2 regions of the Enterobacter cloacae complex sp. IR5418 genome follow, and region 2 is predicted to be linked to the other one. Evidence: predicted binding sites of a transcription regulator. Region 2 holds the regulator's gene; the other holds the start of a gene.
What was found. Region 2 encodes PhoB, which activates phosphate uptake and scavenging genes when phosphate is short. Its sites were predicted from a motif close to CTGTCATAAAACTGNCNNAT; they were not measured.

Region 1: uvrB (excinuclease ABC subunit UvrB) is a predicted target of PhoB. The motif match lies at 3,321-3,340, and genes of this name have one in related genera.

Annotation. Positions count from the first base shown of each region.
Region 1 is NZ_JBMKHS010000004.1:135,676-143,871, reverse strand. Features, by position in the region: gene bioF (8-amino-7-oxononanoate synthase) at 1-704, shown strand, start outside; gene bioC (malonyl-ACP O-methyltransferase BioC) at 688-1,443, shown strand; gene bioD (dethiobiotin synthase) at 1,436-2,137, shown strand; gene ACOTX7_RS05315 (ABC transporter ATP-binding protein) at 2,100-2,822, opposite strand; gene uvrB (excinuclease ABC subunit UvrB) at 3,572-5,587, shown strand; gene yvcK (uridine diphosphate-N-acetylglucosamine-binding protein YvcK) at 6,097-7,005, opposite strand; molybdenum cofactor riboswitch at 7,232-7,365, shown strand; gene moaA (GTP 3',8-cyclase MoaA) at 7,353-8,196, shown strand, end outside.
Region 2 is NZ_JBMKHS010000002.1:31,031-39,226, reverse strand. Features, by position in the region: gene proY (proline-specific permease ProY) at 1-665, opposite strand, end outside; gene brnQ (branched-chain amino acid transporter carrier protein BrnQ) at 747-2,066, opposite strand; gene phoR (phosphate regulon sensor histidine kinase PhoR) at 2,476-3,771, opposite strand; gene phoB (phosphate response regulator transcription factor PhoB) at 3,793-4,482, opposite strand; gene sbcD (exonuclease subunit SbcD) at 4,670-5,875, shown strand; gene sbcC (exonuclease subunit SbcC) at 5,872-8,196, shown strand, end outside.

The DNA of each region.
Region 1 (8,196 bases), on a different contig from region 2:
ATAACGATGCCGCACAGTTGAATGTCCTGCTGGGTAAACCCTGTTCAGGACTTCAGCTGGCGGTAACGGAAGGGGTCTTCAGCATGGACGGCGACAGCGCACCCCTTGCCGCGCTGCACGAGACCGCGAAACAGCAGAATGCCTGGCTACTGGTCGACGATGCCCACGGCATTGGCGTCACCGGCGAGGAGGGGCGTGGAAGCGCGTACCAGCAACGCGTCAGGCCGGAACTGCTGGTGGTCACCTTTGGCAAAGGCTTTGGCGTCAGCGGCGCCGCAGTGTTGTGCAGCGAGCCGGTGGCCGATTACCTGGTGCAGTTCGCCCGACACCTGATTTACAGCACCAGCATGCCCCCGGCGCAGGCCGTGGCGCTCTCTGCGTCGCTTGCGGTGATCCGCGGCGAAGACGGCGCTGAACGCCGGGCGCGTCTGGCTGAACATATTCAGCGTTTTCGCCGGGGGATAAACGAACTCTCTTTCCGGCTCACCGATTCGCACAGCGCCATTCAGCCCGTGATTGTGGGTGAAAACTCCCGGGCGCTGGCGCTGGCACAGGCGCTACGAGAACGGGGGCAGTGGGTCACGGCGATCCGTCCGCCTACCGTGCCGCCAGGCACTGCGCGTTTGCGTCTGACGCTCACGGCAGCGCACGAGCCGCAGGATATCGATACGCTTCTGGAGGCGCTGCATGTCTCCTGTCAATAAACAGGCCGTCGCCGCCGCGTTTGGCCGGGCAGCGCAAAGCTATTCCCGGCACGATGAGCTGCAACGCCTGAGCGCACGCGGGTTGCTGTCCGCGCTCGGCGACCAACGGTTTCCACAGGTGCTGGACGCCGGCTGCGGGCCGGGAGGCAATAGCCGCTACTGGCGCGCAGCCGGAAGCCACGTCACGGCGCTGGATTTATCCGCACAGATGCTGGATGAAGCCCGCCAGCAGCAGTCAGCAGACCGTTATCTGGTGGCCGATATCGAAGCCATTCCGCTGGGGGATGCACAGTTTGACCTTGTCTGGAGCCATCTGGCGGTGCAGTGGTGCGCCAGCCTGCCGCAGGCGCTACGCGAGCTATACCGCGTGGCGCGGCCCGGCGGGACGTTAGCGTTTACCACGCTGCTGGAAAGTTCTTTGCCGGAGCTGAATCAGGCATGGAAAGCGGTGGATGCAAAGCCGCATGCCAACCGGTTTCTCTCGCACGAGCAGGTCATTCAGGCGCTGACCGGCTGGCGCTATCGCAGCGTGGTCCAGACCGTCACCCTCGAATTTAGCGATGCGTTAAGCGCCATGCGATCGCTTAAGGGCATAGGCGCTACGCACCTGCACGCCGGGCGGGAGAAGAAACCCCTTACCCGCGGACAACTCCAGCGTCTGGAGCTGGCGTGGCCGCAGGAGCGGGGCCAGTTCCCGCTCTCTTATCACCTTTTTCATGGAATTATTGAACGTGACTGAACGTTATTTTGTTACCGGCACGGACACCGAAGTCGGTAAAACGGTTGCCAGCGCCGCGCTGTTGCAGGCGGCGCGTCTGCTGGGGAAAACGACGGCCGGGTATAAGCCCGTGGCCTCTGGCAGCGAGATGACGCCGGAAGGCTTACGCAATACTGATGCGCTGACGCTACAGCGTAACAGCAGCCTTGCGCTGGCCTACTCTGCGGTAAATCCCTATACCTTTGCTGAACCCACCTCACCGCACATCGTCAGCGCCGACGAAGATCGACCGATTGATTTTACGGTTCTCTCTTCCGGGTTACGCGACCTGGAAACCCAGGCCGACTGGGTGCTGGTGGAGGGGGCCGGTGGCTGGTTTACCCCGCTGTCGGACGAGCAGACATTTGCTGACTGGGTGCAGGCCGAGCAGCTTCCGGTCATTCTGGTGGTCGGCGTGAAGCTTGGCTGTATCAACCACGCCATGCTGACCGCTCAGGCCGTGCAGCAGGCCGGGTTGCGTCTGGCAGGGTGGATTGCCAATGACGTGGTGTCGCCGGGAAAACGTCATGCTGAATATCTGGCGACGCTGAAGCGGGTACTGCCTGCGCCGTTTCTCGGCGAGATCCCGTGGCTTGCCGACGGCGCAGAGCACGCGCAAACCGGGCGCTATCTTGACCTCAGCGCCGTATGTCCCGCGCCATCCAGTGCGCAATAAGATCGTCATCCAGCTCGTTAACGTGGCCCTGTGCCACGTTACGCCCGCGATAAAGCATGCAGAAACGATCCGCTACCCGGCGGATAAACGACAGCTGTTGCTCCGCTAACAGCACCGTCATACCCAGCTCCCGATTTAACCGCACCAGCAGTTGCCCCAGCCTGCGGGCGAAACCTTGCCCTGCGCCATACATGGGTTCATCCAGAATTAACACGCGCGGGCGATTAACCAGCGCGCTGGCGAGGGCCAGCTGATACTGGTCGTCAGGGGACAGCGCAGAGGCACGGATCTGCCGCAGCGGATAAAGCTCCGGAAACAGGGCGTACACCTCATTTTTTGATGTCGGGTCGGGTTCCCCCGTCGCCCGCATGGCGATATGCAGATTTTCATCGACGGTCAGCTGGGAAAATATCCGCCGATCCTGCGGGACATAGCCTATTGTTGGCGGCGCAAGGCGTTCTGACGCAGGGCTGAGCAAATTACGCGGCGGCGCGCCAGCCTCATGCCAGATGATGGTGCCGCTCTCGACAGGCACTTTTCCGGTAATGCAGTTCATGAGCGTGGATTTACCCATACCAGGCAGGCCAACAATGCCCGTGCAGACGCCCTGCGGGAAATCGATATTCACGTTCCATAGCGTATGTTGGCTTCCGTAAAACTGATTTACAGCACGCAGACTCAACATCTTTCTCTCCTTAAAAATGTATGGGGGTGATGCACAGACTGATATCTGCAAAACGCCTGCCAGGAACTTCATAATGATTAAAAAAAGGCTTTTTTTAGGAATAACTCACTATCAAAAGGTGAACGTTTGTTCGAATTGCACACTCCCGGTGCCGGGCATGTTGGATCGTGGTGCAGGGGAAATGACAGAATTGTGATTAAGATCTCGCCAGTCGCTTATGAAAAAATGAACGTTTTCCAGGCAAAAAAGCGTGATAAAAATTTTTTACTGCCGCTTCGTGGGAAAAACCGGGAATTTGCTGGAGTGCATGCTGTACGGGCTGGAAGCAGTTATCCACTATTCCTGTGGATAACCTTGTGCATTAGAGTTAGAAAACACGCGATAAGCGAGAGAATACGCGGCTTACGCCCAAATTGATGCGAAACGAGGCTTTATGAAATAGTCTTTATTTTTTAACGAATTAGATAAAAGCAATTCCCTCAACCCCGGCGAGACCCGTTGCCATAAAACTTTCATAACCGCCCTTGACAAATGTTAAAAAAGTAATAGTTCTGGGGATAACCCCCTGAGGCTGGTGTTTTATTTTGTCACAGTCGAAATTTGGCTCGCGAACGCACTAATCCGCTCTGTGCTACGCTAAATATCCTGACACGCTACTGGTTTTTCATCCAGTGTTTTTTACTGGCAATCCTGGCCACAACGAGTAAAATTACTCACCTGCCGCTTATTCTGTCATCAGGTCGTCGCCCATGAGTAAACCGTTCAAATTGAATTCTGCTTTCCGTCCTTCCGGGGATCAGCCCGAGGCTATTCGTCGCCTGGAAGAGGGGCTGGAAGACGGGCTGGCGCACCAGACCCTGCTGGGGGTAACCGGTTCGGGCAAAACCTTCACCATTGCCAACGTCATTGCCGATCTCCAGCGTCCGACCATGGTTCTCGCGCCAAACAAAACGCTGGCGGCGCAGCTGTATGGCGAAATGAAAGAGTTCTTCCCGGAAAACGCGGTGGAATATTTTGTCTCCTACTACGACTACTACCAGCCGGAAGCCTACGTCCCCAGCTCCGACACGTTTATCGAAAAAGATGCCTCGGTGAACGAACACATTGAGCAGATGCGTTTGTCGGCGACCAAGGCGCTGCTTGAGCGCCGCGATGTGGTGGTGGTGGCCTCGGTGTCGGCGATCTACGGTCTGGGCGATCCGGATCTCTATCTCAAGATGATGCTGCACCTGACGCAGGGGATGATCATCGATCAGCGTGCGATTTTGCGCCGCCTGGCGGAGTTGCAGTACACCCGTAACGATCAGGCGTTCCAGCGCGGCACCTTCCGCGTGCGCGGCGAGGTGATTGATATCTTCCCCGCGGAATCGGACGACATGGCGCTGCGCGTGGAGCTGTTCGACGAAGAGGTTGAACGCCTGTCGCTGTTCGATCCGTTGACCGGTCACGTTGAGTCTGTCATCCAGCGCTTCACCATCTACCCGAAAACGCACTACGTGACGCCGCGCGAGCGTATCGTGCAGGCGATGGAGGAGATCAAAATCGAGCTGGCGGACCGCCGCAAGGTGCTGCTGGCGAACAATAAGCTGCTGGAAGAGCAACGCCTGAGCCAGCGCACCCAGTTCGATCTGGAGATGATGAACGAGCTGGGCTACTGCTCCGGCATCGAAAACTACTCGCGCTACCTCTCCGGGCGCGGGCCGGGCGAAGCGCCGCCGACGCTGTTTGACTACCTTCCGGCGGACGGCCTGCTGGTGATCGACGAATCCCACGTTACGATCCCCCAGATCGGCGGGATGTACCGCGGTGACCGCGCGCGTAAAGAGACGCTGGTGGAGTACGGGTTCCGACTGCCTTCAGCGCTGGACAACCGTCCGATGAAGTTTGAAGAATTTGAGGCGCTTGCCCCGCAGACCATTTACGTCTCGGCGACGCCGGGCAACTACGAGCTGGAAAAATCCGGTGATGACGTGGTGGACCAGGTGGTGCGTCCAACCGGGCTGCTGGATCCGATTATCGAGGTGCGTCCGGTGGCGACGCAGGTGGACGATCTGCTCTCGGAAATACGTGCCCGTTCCGCCATCAACGAACGCGTGCTGGTCACCACGCTCACCAAACGTATGGCGGAAGATTTAACCGAGTATCTGGAGGAACACGGCGAGAAGGTGCGGTATCTGCACTCGGATATCGATACCGTGGAGCGTATGGAGATTATCCGCGATTTGCGTCTGGGCGAGTTCGACGTGCTGGTGGGTATCAACCTTCTGCGAGAAGGTCTGGATATGCCGGAGGTGTCGCTGGTGGCGATTCTGGACGCGGACAAAGAGGGCTTCCTGCGTTCCGAGCGCTCGCTGATCCAGACCATTGGCCGCGCCGCGCGTAACGTCAACGGCAAGGCGATTCTGTACGGGGATAAAATCACCCCGTCGATGGCCAAAGCGATTGGCGAAACGGAACGTCGTCGCGAGAAGCAGCAGCGCTACAACGAAGAGCACGGCATTACGCCGCAAGGGCTGAACAAGAAGGTGGTGGATATCCTGGCGCTGGGCCAGAACATTGCGAAGACCAAAGCGAAAGGCCGCGGCAAGGCCCGTTCAGTGGTGGAAGAGGATACCGTCGCGCTGACGCCGAAAGCGTTGCAGCAGAAGATCCACGAGCTGGAAGGGCAAATGATGCAGCATGCGCAGAATCTGGAGTTCGAAGAGGCCGCGCAAATCCGCGATCAGCTGCATCAGTTGCGGGATCTGTTTATTGCGGCATCATAGGTAAAGCGGCGTGTATTCCCCCTCTCCCCGTGGGCTGAGGGATCCCCAGTAATTTTTAAGCTGAAGCAATAAAGCGACTTTCAGAATGAACGATGGCTTGCAGCTACGTCCTGGTCCGGCTGTAAATCGCCGAAGCGTTTCCGTAAGGCCGGGGCGAGGCGCAGGGATGCGCCGAGAGGGCGTGGCCTGCATGGATGCAGGCTCATGCCCGACCCGATAGCCTGAAGGAATAAGCTGAGGGCACCGCGAAGCGGCGATTTACCGCCGGTAGCCCGGGTAGCCAGGGCGGTGGCGATTGAGCCGCCCTGGCACGTTCACCGGTCATATGCTTACAGAGTAGCAAGGAACATAACGTGAACGGAATGACCACTACCGCCGTATGTGCCCCTCACCCTAACCCTCTCCCCAAAGGGGCGAGGGGATGGTTCACTGCTCGCATTAATTTGTGGGGATTCCTCAGCCCCGTGGGAGAGGGCTGGGGTGAGGGCATCAGGCCGCACAGAGCGAACCTAACCCAACGCCTGAATCGCCTTTTCCAGCGCCTCGCGCAGCAGGTGGCGATCGTGGCGATATTTAATATCGCTGGCTTCCAGCGGCTCCTGTACTACCACGCGATCGCCAATCCCCGACACATCCACTTTCGGCCCGACCACGACACCATCGATAATTTTCTTACCAACGTACTGTTCCATCAGGTCCAGCTTGTCCGCCAGCGACAGGCTTGCCGCCGCCGGACTGAGTTCGCGGCCTAAATTACCGATATAGACCATGGGCGCGGGCGTTCTGCGTAGCGCCTGCGCCAGCTCTTTCACCAGCAGGATCGGCATCAGGCTGGTATAAAAACTCCCCGGCCCAATCAGGATCAGATCGGCCTCGCCAATCGCCTCTACCGCCTCACGCGTTGCGGGTACGCTGGGATAGGTCATCAGCTCTTTTGGCGGCAGCAGAAGCTGGTCGATGTTAACTTCGCCGTAGACTTCGTGATCTTCAGCATCGATCGCCATTAAATCCACCGGCTGTTCGGACATCGGGATCAGCAACGCATCCACCTTCAGCAGGTTACGAATTAAATTTATCGCTTCCAGAGGGCGCACGCTCAGGTGATCCAGCGCCTTTAACATCAGATTTCCGAGGTTATGGCCTGAAAGTTCGCCATTCCCGCCAAAACGATACTCAAACATCGCGGAAGCCACGCTTGGCTCTGTGATGAGCTGGTTGAGACAGTTGCGCATGTCACCCCAGGCGATCCCGCCTTCAGCACGTCGGATCCGCCCGGTTGAGCCGCCGTTGTCCGTTGTTGTCACGATGCCCGTCAGGCGTGAGCCGAGTGACGATAACGACGACATAACCCGTCCCAGACCGTGTCCTCCGCCAAGAGCGACCACGCGGTCCAGATCCGCAAAAGTGCGATTGCGCATACCTATTCCTTATCCTGTTTAGCTTGCGTCACAGTAACGCAACTACTCCTAAAAGACGATGCCTCTTACCTTCCATAATGACGTATATCAATGCGAAAGCGCTGTTTATGCGTATTCTGTAGTGAAAATGCACGATAACGCCGCTATATATAAATTTATATAGCGAAAAGCGATAATGGCGAAGTGGTGATTTCCACGCTACTATCGCCATAACCCTGTTTTCAACACTGAAAACATACACTCTAGCCCTGGCGCCTGTGTCGAGAGATATGGCGCCCTGGCCGTGGCGGTTTTGCCACCAGGGTACAGAAAGAAATGACTGTGCCTCCCGATCTGGAAAGGTGTACATGGCTTCACAACTTACTGATGCTTTCGCGCGTAAGTTTTTCTACTTACGTCTGTCTATTACCGACGTGTGCAACTTCCGTTGCACCTACTGCCTGCCCGATGGCTACAAGCCGGGCAGCGTCACTAATAACGGCTTTCTCTCCGTGGATGAAGTACGCCGCGTCACGCGCGCGTTTTCGGAACTCGGTACGGAAAAAGTGCGTCTGACCGGGGGCGAACCCTCCCTGCGTCGTGATTTCCCTGACATCATTGCCGCCGTGCGTGAAAACGAACGTATCCGCCAGATTGCGGTGACCACCAACGGTTACCGCATGGCGCGTGACGTGGCGAACTGGCGCGATGCGGGGCTGACGGCGATCAACGTCAGCGTCGATAGCCTGGACGCCCGTCAGTTCCACGCCATTACCGGCCAGGACAAGTTCCGCCAGGTGATGGACGGCATCGATGCCGCATTCACCGCCGGTTTCGACAAGGTCAAAGTCAATACCGTGTTGATGCGTGATGTGAACCACCATCAGCTGGACACTTTCCTGGCGTGGATCAAACCGCGGCGCATTCAACTGCGTTTCATTGAGCTGATGGAGACCGGGGAGGGCAGCGAGCTGTTCCGTCGGCATCACATCTCCGGCATGGTCTTGCGCGACGAGCTGCTGAAACGCGGCTGGATCCACCAGATCCGCCAGCGCAGCGATGGCCCGGCACAGGTCTTTTGTCACCCGGATTATGAAGGTGAGATTGGGCTTATCATGCCCTATGAGAAAGATTTCTGTGCCAGCTGCAACCGCCTGCGCGTCTCCTCCGTCGGCAAGCTGCACCTCTGCCTGTTCGGGGATGGCGGCGTCG
Region 2 (8,196 bases):
GCGGTGATGCCGATAATCTCAATACCGCCGTAGGCGAACATGACCATCTGGAGCGACATGACCATCCCGAGCCAGCCGTTGCTGAAGAAACCGCCGTTGCTCCACAGGTTATGGATGCCGGTTGGCTGACCGCCGTTGCCGATACCCCAGATGATAATGCCGAAACCTGCGAGGATCATGATGATAATGGTCGCGACTTTAAAGAAGGAGAACCAGAACTCCAGCTCACCAAACACCTTCACGCTCATCAGGTTAACGGCGCAGATGATCAGCACCACGCTCAGCACCCAGATCCAGTGCGGCACGGCGGGGAACCAGACCCCCATGTAGATGCCAAACGCCGTCACATCGGCAATGGCGACAATCAGGATTTCGAAGCAGTAGGTCCAGCCGGTGATAAACCCGGCCAGCGGGCCGAGGTTTTCCTGCGCGTAGCGGGAGAAGGAGCTGGCAGACGGGTTGTGAACCGACATTTCGCCGAGGGCGCGCATGATGATATAGGCCGCAGCGCCGCCGATGATGTAGGCCAGCAGAACGCTTGGACCGGCCATTTTGATGGCATCTGCCGAGCCATAAAAAAGACCGGTGCCGATAGCCGAGCCCAGCGCCATAAAGCGGATGTGACGGGTGCTCAATCCACGTTTAAGTTTGTTAGTGCTTTCCATTAAAATCTTGCCATTCAACACGAAAAAAACAAAAAACCACGGGGCCTTAAGCCCCGTGGTTAAACAATTTGTTGCCGTTGATTAATGGGCGTTGGTTGCCACCTGACGCCCGGCCGCACGGTCCCAGATAATGGCCAGAACCAGCGCTACAACGGAAGGCATCAGCCAGGCCAGGCCCTGCTCGGACAGCGGCAGACGCTGTGTCCAGGCTGGCAGGATGTCTGCGAATGCTGATGCTTTGATCCCGTCAAGGATACCAAAAATCAGGCTGATAAACATGGCTGGCGCAATAATTCGCGTCGAGTTATGCCACCACGGACGGGTGAAGCTCAGCACTACCAGCACGATACACGGCGGGTAGATCGCCGTCAGCACCGGAATTGACACCTGAATCAGGTGGCTCAGACCGAGGTTTGACACCGCCATGGAGAAGATGCCGAGAATAAACACCAGCGTGCGGTAAGAGAGCGGCAGATACTGGGCGAAGAACTCCGCGCAGGCGCAGGTCAGGCCCACCGCCGTCACCAGACAGGCCAGGAAAATCAGTGCCGCCAGCAGCATGCTGCCTGCACCACCAAAGGTGTGCTGCACGTAAGCATGCAGGATCGCCGCGCCGTTTGCGCTCTGATCAACCAGCGTTGCGCTATCTGAACCCAGACGGAACAGCGCCAGATACAGCAGCGTCAGGCCGACACCGGCCATCAGGCCAGCCCAGATGGTGTAGCGGGTCAGCAGACGCGCTTCGGTCACACCGCGGGAACGCGCGGCGTTAACGATAACGATACCAAACACCATCGCACCCAGCGTATCCATCGTCAGATAACCGTTCACGAAACCGTTTGAGAACGCGGCGTTCTGGTAGGCGTCCATCGCGGTGCTGATCGGACCCGCAGGCCAGACGATGGCCGCAACGGCCAGCACAATCAGCGCTACAATTTTCAGCGGCGCCAGGAAGTTACCTACGGTATCCAGCAGTTTACCCGGATAGAGAGAAACCAGAATCACGATGGCGAAGTAAATGAGGCTGTAAATAAACAGCGGCATCGCGCCGTCACCGGTCAGCGGGGCGATACCCACTTCAAAGGAGACGGTCGCCGTACGCGGGGTCGCGAACAGCGGGCCAACGGCCAGATAGCAGACGGTAGCCAGCAGCACGCCAGCCACTTTGCCAATCGGGGTGCTGAGGCTGTCCACACCGCCACCGACTTTCGCCAGCGCGATAACGGTCAGTACCGGCAGGCCCACGGCAGTAAGCAGGAAGCCAAACGCAGCTGTCCAGACGTGTTCACCCGCCTGTAAGCCAACCATTGGAGGGAAAATGATGTTGCCTGCGCCAACGAACAGCGCAAATGTCATAAAGCCCAGCGCGATAATGTCACGCGATTTCAAGTGATGGGTCATAAAACCTTACTGCCTGTGGATGTGGTGTTGAAAACGTTGAGATTTTCGCCATCCCTGACGGGACGATACAGCGGAAAATTTGCTCAATTTCAGCGGGATATGCTCCCGTCCTGGCGTGGCGAAGAATAGTTTTTCGATTTACCACGCAAATACAGTCGGTCTGACAGTATATGGGGGGCAATTTAAACGCTTATAACGTTTAAAGGCAAGAAGGGATCGTAAAACCAGAACAATATGCCAGCATGAAAATGCAGACCAACATTATATGCCATATATAAGAAAAACTCATGGCTAATCATGCGAACAAAAAAGCACCAGCCGTATAATATTCATTCGCGTTTCGCTTGACTGCAAAGCAAACGGGCCAGCAATCGCTGGCCCGTGGAAAGGTAGCCTGACACACTCGCCGTCAGGCGCGCTTTTTGGCAATTAATCGTTCCGGGATAACGAAACTAAAGCGCGTGCCCTTACCCAGGGTACTTTCGATATTGAGCCGGCTTTCGTGGTGGCTGACGGCATGCTTCACGATAGCCAGCCCCAGTCCGCTCCCGCCGGTCTGCCGCGAGCGCGCCTTATCCACCCGGTAGAACCGTTCGGTGAGACGCGGAAGGTGTTCAGGCCCAATCCCCGGCCCGTTGTCCTCGACGCTAAACTCAGCCCCCGCCAGGGTATGCTGCCAGCGCACCGTAATATGCGTCCCTTTCGGGGTATGATTCACGGCGTTATAGACCAGGTTTGAGATAGCGCTCCGCAACTCATCTTCACTGCCCAGCACTTTCAGCGTGTTATCAACGTCAAAAGCCAGCGTGTGCTGATTATGACTCAGCGTTTGGGCTTCGCGCTCCACCACCCGCAACATCATCGGCACATCAATGATGTCATTTAGCGCCAGCGACGGGGCGGCCTCAATTTTTGAAAGCGTCAGCAGTTGTTTAACCAGCCCTTCCATGCGGAACGTCTGCTCACGCATGGTATGCAGCGCTTTCTCACGCGGCGCCCCCTCAAGCGTTTGCTCCTGCATCATCTCCAGGTAGCCCTGAAGCACCGTCAATGGCGTACGCAGCTCGTGGCTGACGTTAGCAAAGAAGTTGCGGCGAGCGCCCTCAAGCTGGTGCATCTGGGTAACGTCACGTGCCACCATCAGCCACTGGCGATCGCTGTAGGGCATCACGCGGATTTCCAGATGGCGACCGTTATTGAGCTTAAGGTTGTGCGGGCGGGAAAAATCCCGCTTTTTCAGATACAGCGTGAACTCGGGATAACGCAGAAGGTTCAGGATGTTCTGGCCATTATCATCCGGCCAGCGCAGGCCCAGCAGCTGTTGTGCGAGGCCATTACACCAGAAGATCGTCCCTTCTTCTGTTGTCAGGATCACCGCATCCGGCAGCGACTCCGCACCGCTGCGAAAGCGTTTGATCAGGCTTCCCAGCTCGCGACGGCGCTTTTTATTACGCATCTGCATCTGGTGCAGGCCGTAGAGTAGCGGTTCCCAGCTTCCGCTTCCCGGCGGGGGGGTCATACTTCTGTCGACCCATAGCCACCAGGAGAGACGCAGTAAATTCCAGAAATGCCAGACGAGCAATCCCGTCACGGCCACCAGTAAAAACCACGGCAGATAGCCAAAAATAGCCCCCAGAATGAGGGCCGGAATACAACATAAGATCAGTTCAAAGACGAGCCTTTTCCATGACAGACGTTCCAGCACGCGTCACACTCCTGTCATTGTTCAGAAACGGGTCGAGAAACGATAACCCGTGCCGCGGACCGTCTGTACCATGCGATCGTGGCCGCTCAGTTCCAGTGCTTTACGCAGGCGGCGAATATGGACGTCAACCGTTCGGTCTTCGACATAGACGTTAGTTCCCCAGACGTTATTCAGCAACTGTTCGCGGCTGTAAACGCGCTCCGGGTGTGTCATAAAGAAGTGCAGGAGTTTAAATTCGGTTGGCCCCATATCGAGGGGGTTTTCACCGGTCATGACCCGGTGTGAAGTGGGATCCAGACTCAGACCCTGCATCTCAATCACCTCTTCCACCGCCATCGGTGAAATTCGGCGCATCACGGCTTTAATACGCGCCACCAGCTCTTTCGGGGAGAACGGTTTGGTGATGTAATCGTCCGCGCCGGTTTCCAGACCGCGCACGCGATCCTCTTCCTCGCCGCGCGCCGTGAGCATCACCACCGGGATATCGCGGGTCATCGCCTCGCGTTTGATATGCTTGATAAACTGCAATCCGGAACCGCCAGGCAGCATCCAGTCCAGCAGGATCAGATCGGGCCAGGGTTCATTCAGCTGATTCACCGCGCTGTCATAATCTTCCGCTTCAACCGGCTGGAAGCCATTTTGTTCAAGCACGAAGCACACCATTTCACGGATCGGAGCTTCATCTTCTACGACCAGAATACGTCTCGCCATACTTTGCCCTGTCTTATCGTATTTAAGTTACAAGTCTGTGATGCGGCGTCATTATGCGTCAGATTTATGACAGATTTATGAAAAACATTACCACTATAAATGGCAAACTGTTGTTTTATTACAGCGGTTATTTTCCGTTCCCCGAAAGTTTATAATCCTGCTTTCTTATTATTGCCACGGATCTCTTATGCGCATACTTCACACCTCAGACTGGCACCTGGGTCAAAATTTTTACAGCAAAAGCCGCGCCGCGGAACATGACGCGTTCCTGAACTGGCTGCTGGAGACGGCTCAGGCTCATGAGGTGGACGCAATTATTGTGGCGGGCGACATTTTCGATACCGGATCGCCGCCGAGCTATGCGCGTGAGCTGTACAACCGTTTTGTGGTCAACCTCCAGCAAACCGGTTGTCACCTGGTGATTGTCGCCGGAAACCATGACTCCGTGGCGACGCTGAATGAATCCCGCGACATTCTGGCGTTCCTCAATACCACCGTGGTGGCCAGCGCCGGACACGCGCCGCAGATCCTGAAAAAACGCGACGGCACGCCGGGCGCGGTGCTGTGCCCAATCCCGTTTTTACGCCCGCGCGATATCGTGCAAAGCCAGGCCGGTCTGTCCGGCAGCGAAAAACAGCAGCATCTGTTGCAGGCCATCACCCACTATTATCACCAGCAGCATACGCAAGCCTGTGCCCTGCGCGGCGAACAGGCCATTCCGATCATTGCCACCGGACACCTCACCACCGTCGGGGCCAGTAAGAGTGACGCGGTGCGCGAGATCTATATCGGTACGCTGGACGCGTTTCCGGCGCAGAACTTCCCGCCCGCCGACTACATTGCTCTCGGGCATATCCACCGGGCGCAGGTCATCGGCGGCTGCGAGCATATCCGCTACTGTGGCTCCCCTGTTCCGCTCAGTTTCGATGAAACCGGTAAGGCCAAGTCCGTGCATCTGGTGAGCTTCACCGACGGCAAACTCAGCGCCGTCGAGACGCTGGAGGTGCCGGTCACCCAGCCGCTGGCGGTGCTGAAAGGCGATCTTGCCGCGATTACGGAACAGCTTGAGCAATGGCGCGGCGCAGAGCTTGATCCGCCAGTCTGGCTGGATATTGAAATCACCACTGATGAGTACCTGCATGATATGCAGCGAAAAATTCAGGCGCTGACCGAAGATTTGCCGGTAGAGGTGCTGCTGGTGCGCCGCAGCCGCGAACAGCGCGAGAAAATTCTGCTGAGCGCCCAACGTGAAACGCTAAGTGAACTTCGGGCAGAAGAGGTATTCGAGCGGCGGCTGGCGCATGAAGAGATGGACGACGCCAGACGCGTCAGGCTGAACGAGCTGTTTATTCAGACGCTGCACGCCCTCAATGACGAGGAAGAAAACGCATGAAAATTCTGAGCCTGCGTCTGAAAAACCTGAACTCGCTCAAAGGCGAGTGGAAAATTGATTTCACCGCGGAGCCGTTCGCCAGCAACGGGCTGTTTGCCATCACTGGCGCCACCGGCGCGGGGAAAACCACGCTGCTCGACGCCATCTGCCTGGCGCTGTACCACGAAACGCCGCGTCTGAATAAGGTCTCCCAGGCGCAAAACGACCTGATGACGCGCGATACCGCAGAGTGTCTGGCAGAGGTGGAGTTTGAGGTGAAAGGCGTGGCATATCGCGCTTTCTGGAGCCAGAACCGCGCCCGCAACCAGCCGGACGGGAACTTACAGGCACCGCGCGTGGAGCTGGCCCGCTGTGAGGATGGAAAAATCCTGGCGGATAAGGTCACGGATAAGCTGGAACAAACCGCCGCGCTGACCGGGCTGGACTACGGTCGCTTTACCCGTTCGATGTTGCTCTCCCAGGGGCAGTTTGCCGCCTTCCTGAATGCTAAACCGGGCGATCGCGCAGAACTGCTGGAAGAACTGACCGGGACGGAAATTTACGGCCAGATTTCCGCCATGGTTTTTGAAAAACACAAAGTGGCACGCAACGCGCTGGAGAGGTGCGAAGCACAGGCCGCAGGCGTTGTGCTGCTGAGTGAGGAACAGCAGCAGCACTTGCAGCAACGTTTGCAGGCACTTACTGACGAAGAGAAAATCCTGCTGGCACAGCAGCAGAGCCAACAGAAAGATTTTCAGTGGATTACGCGTAACGACGAACTGATACGTGAACAGCAGCGCGCAGCCGCTTCGCAGCAGCAGGTGCAACAGGCACTGACGGACGCCGCGCCCCAACTGGCGAAGCTCCAGCTGGCACAGCCCGCCGCCCAGCTACGTCCCCTGTGGGAGCATCAGCAGGAGCAGACCACCCGCCTTGCGCAGACAACAGCGCGAATTGTTGAAGTAAATACTCGCTTACTCGACAGAGCGGCGCAGCGCTCGCGTATCCGTAACGGTGCGCTACGCAATCGTGAACAGTTGCAGACAGAGCACACGGCACTGACGCAGTGGCTCACCGAACACGATCGTTTTCGTCAGTGGGGGCAGGAAATTGCCGGCTGGCGGGCGCATTTTGCGCAACTGAGTCGCGATAAAAATCAGCTTGCTGCCCAGGCAGCGCGCATGGCTGAACTTCGCCAGAAGCTGGCTGAGATGCCGGAGAGCACGCTTACGCTGACGGCTGAGGATCTCGCGACGGCAATGGAGCAACAGGCGCAATCGCGGGCGCTCCGCCAGCGCCTGACCGCGCTTCACGCTCGCTATCAGCCGCTGCAAAAACGACTGCGACAGAATGCAGAAAGCGTGCAGAAAGCGCAGGCGGAGCAGGTTAAGCTCAATGACACGTTGACCCTGCGGCGTCAGCAGTATAAAGAGAAAAATCAACACATTGCCGACCTGAAAGCGCTCTGTGAGCGTGAAGCGACAATCAAAGATCTTGAGAACTATCGTGCTCAGCTGGAAGCAGGTAAGCCTTGTCCACTCTGCGGTTCACGCGAACACCCGGCGGTCGTCCAGTATCAGGCGCTTGAACTGACCGACAATCAGCGCCGCCGCGACGCGCTGGAGAAGGAGGTTGCCGCGCTAAAAGAGGAAGGATTGCTGGTACTCGGGCAGGTGAATGCGCTGGCCCAACAAATCCAGCGCGAGACAGACGAAGCCCAGACTCTTACTCAGGAAGAGCAAGCACTCACTCAAGAGTGGCTGGAGGTCTGCACATCCCTGAACATAGCCCTGAATATTCAGGATGATATCGCCCCCTGGATGCGCGAACAGGAGCAGTACGAACGCCAGCTTTATCAGTTCAGCCAGCGTCTGACGCTGCAAAACCAGCTCAATGAACAGGAAGGTCAGGCGCGCCAGTACCAGCAGCAGCTGACGGCGACGCGTCAGGCATTGGCGGCCTCGCTAGAATCACTGTCGCTTAACGTGCCCGATGAAGGCGCTGAAAACGCCTGGCTGAGCGCGCGCGAAAGCGAATATTCCCGCTGGCAGGAAAAACAGACCCAGCACGTTACGATTCAGGAACGGATTAACGCCCTGACGCCCGTTCTGGATACGCTGCCGGTTTCCGATGACGCAGAAGCCGACGCGGTGATCCCTGAGAACTGGCGCGGGATCCACGACGAATGCGTGTCGCTGCAAAGCCAGCTCACCACCCTACAGCAACAGGAGACGCTTGAGCGTGAACGGCTCCAGCAGTCACAGGCTCAGTTCAGCGCCGCGCTGACCGCGAGCTGCTTTGCCGATCGGGAGGCATTTCTCTCCGCCCTGCTGGATGAGGCG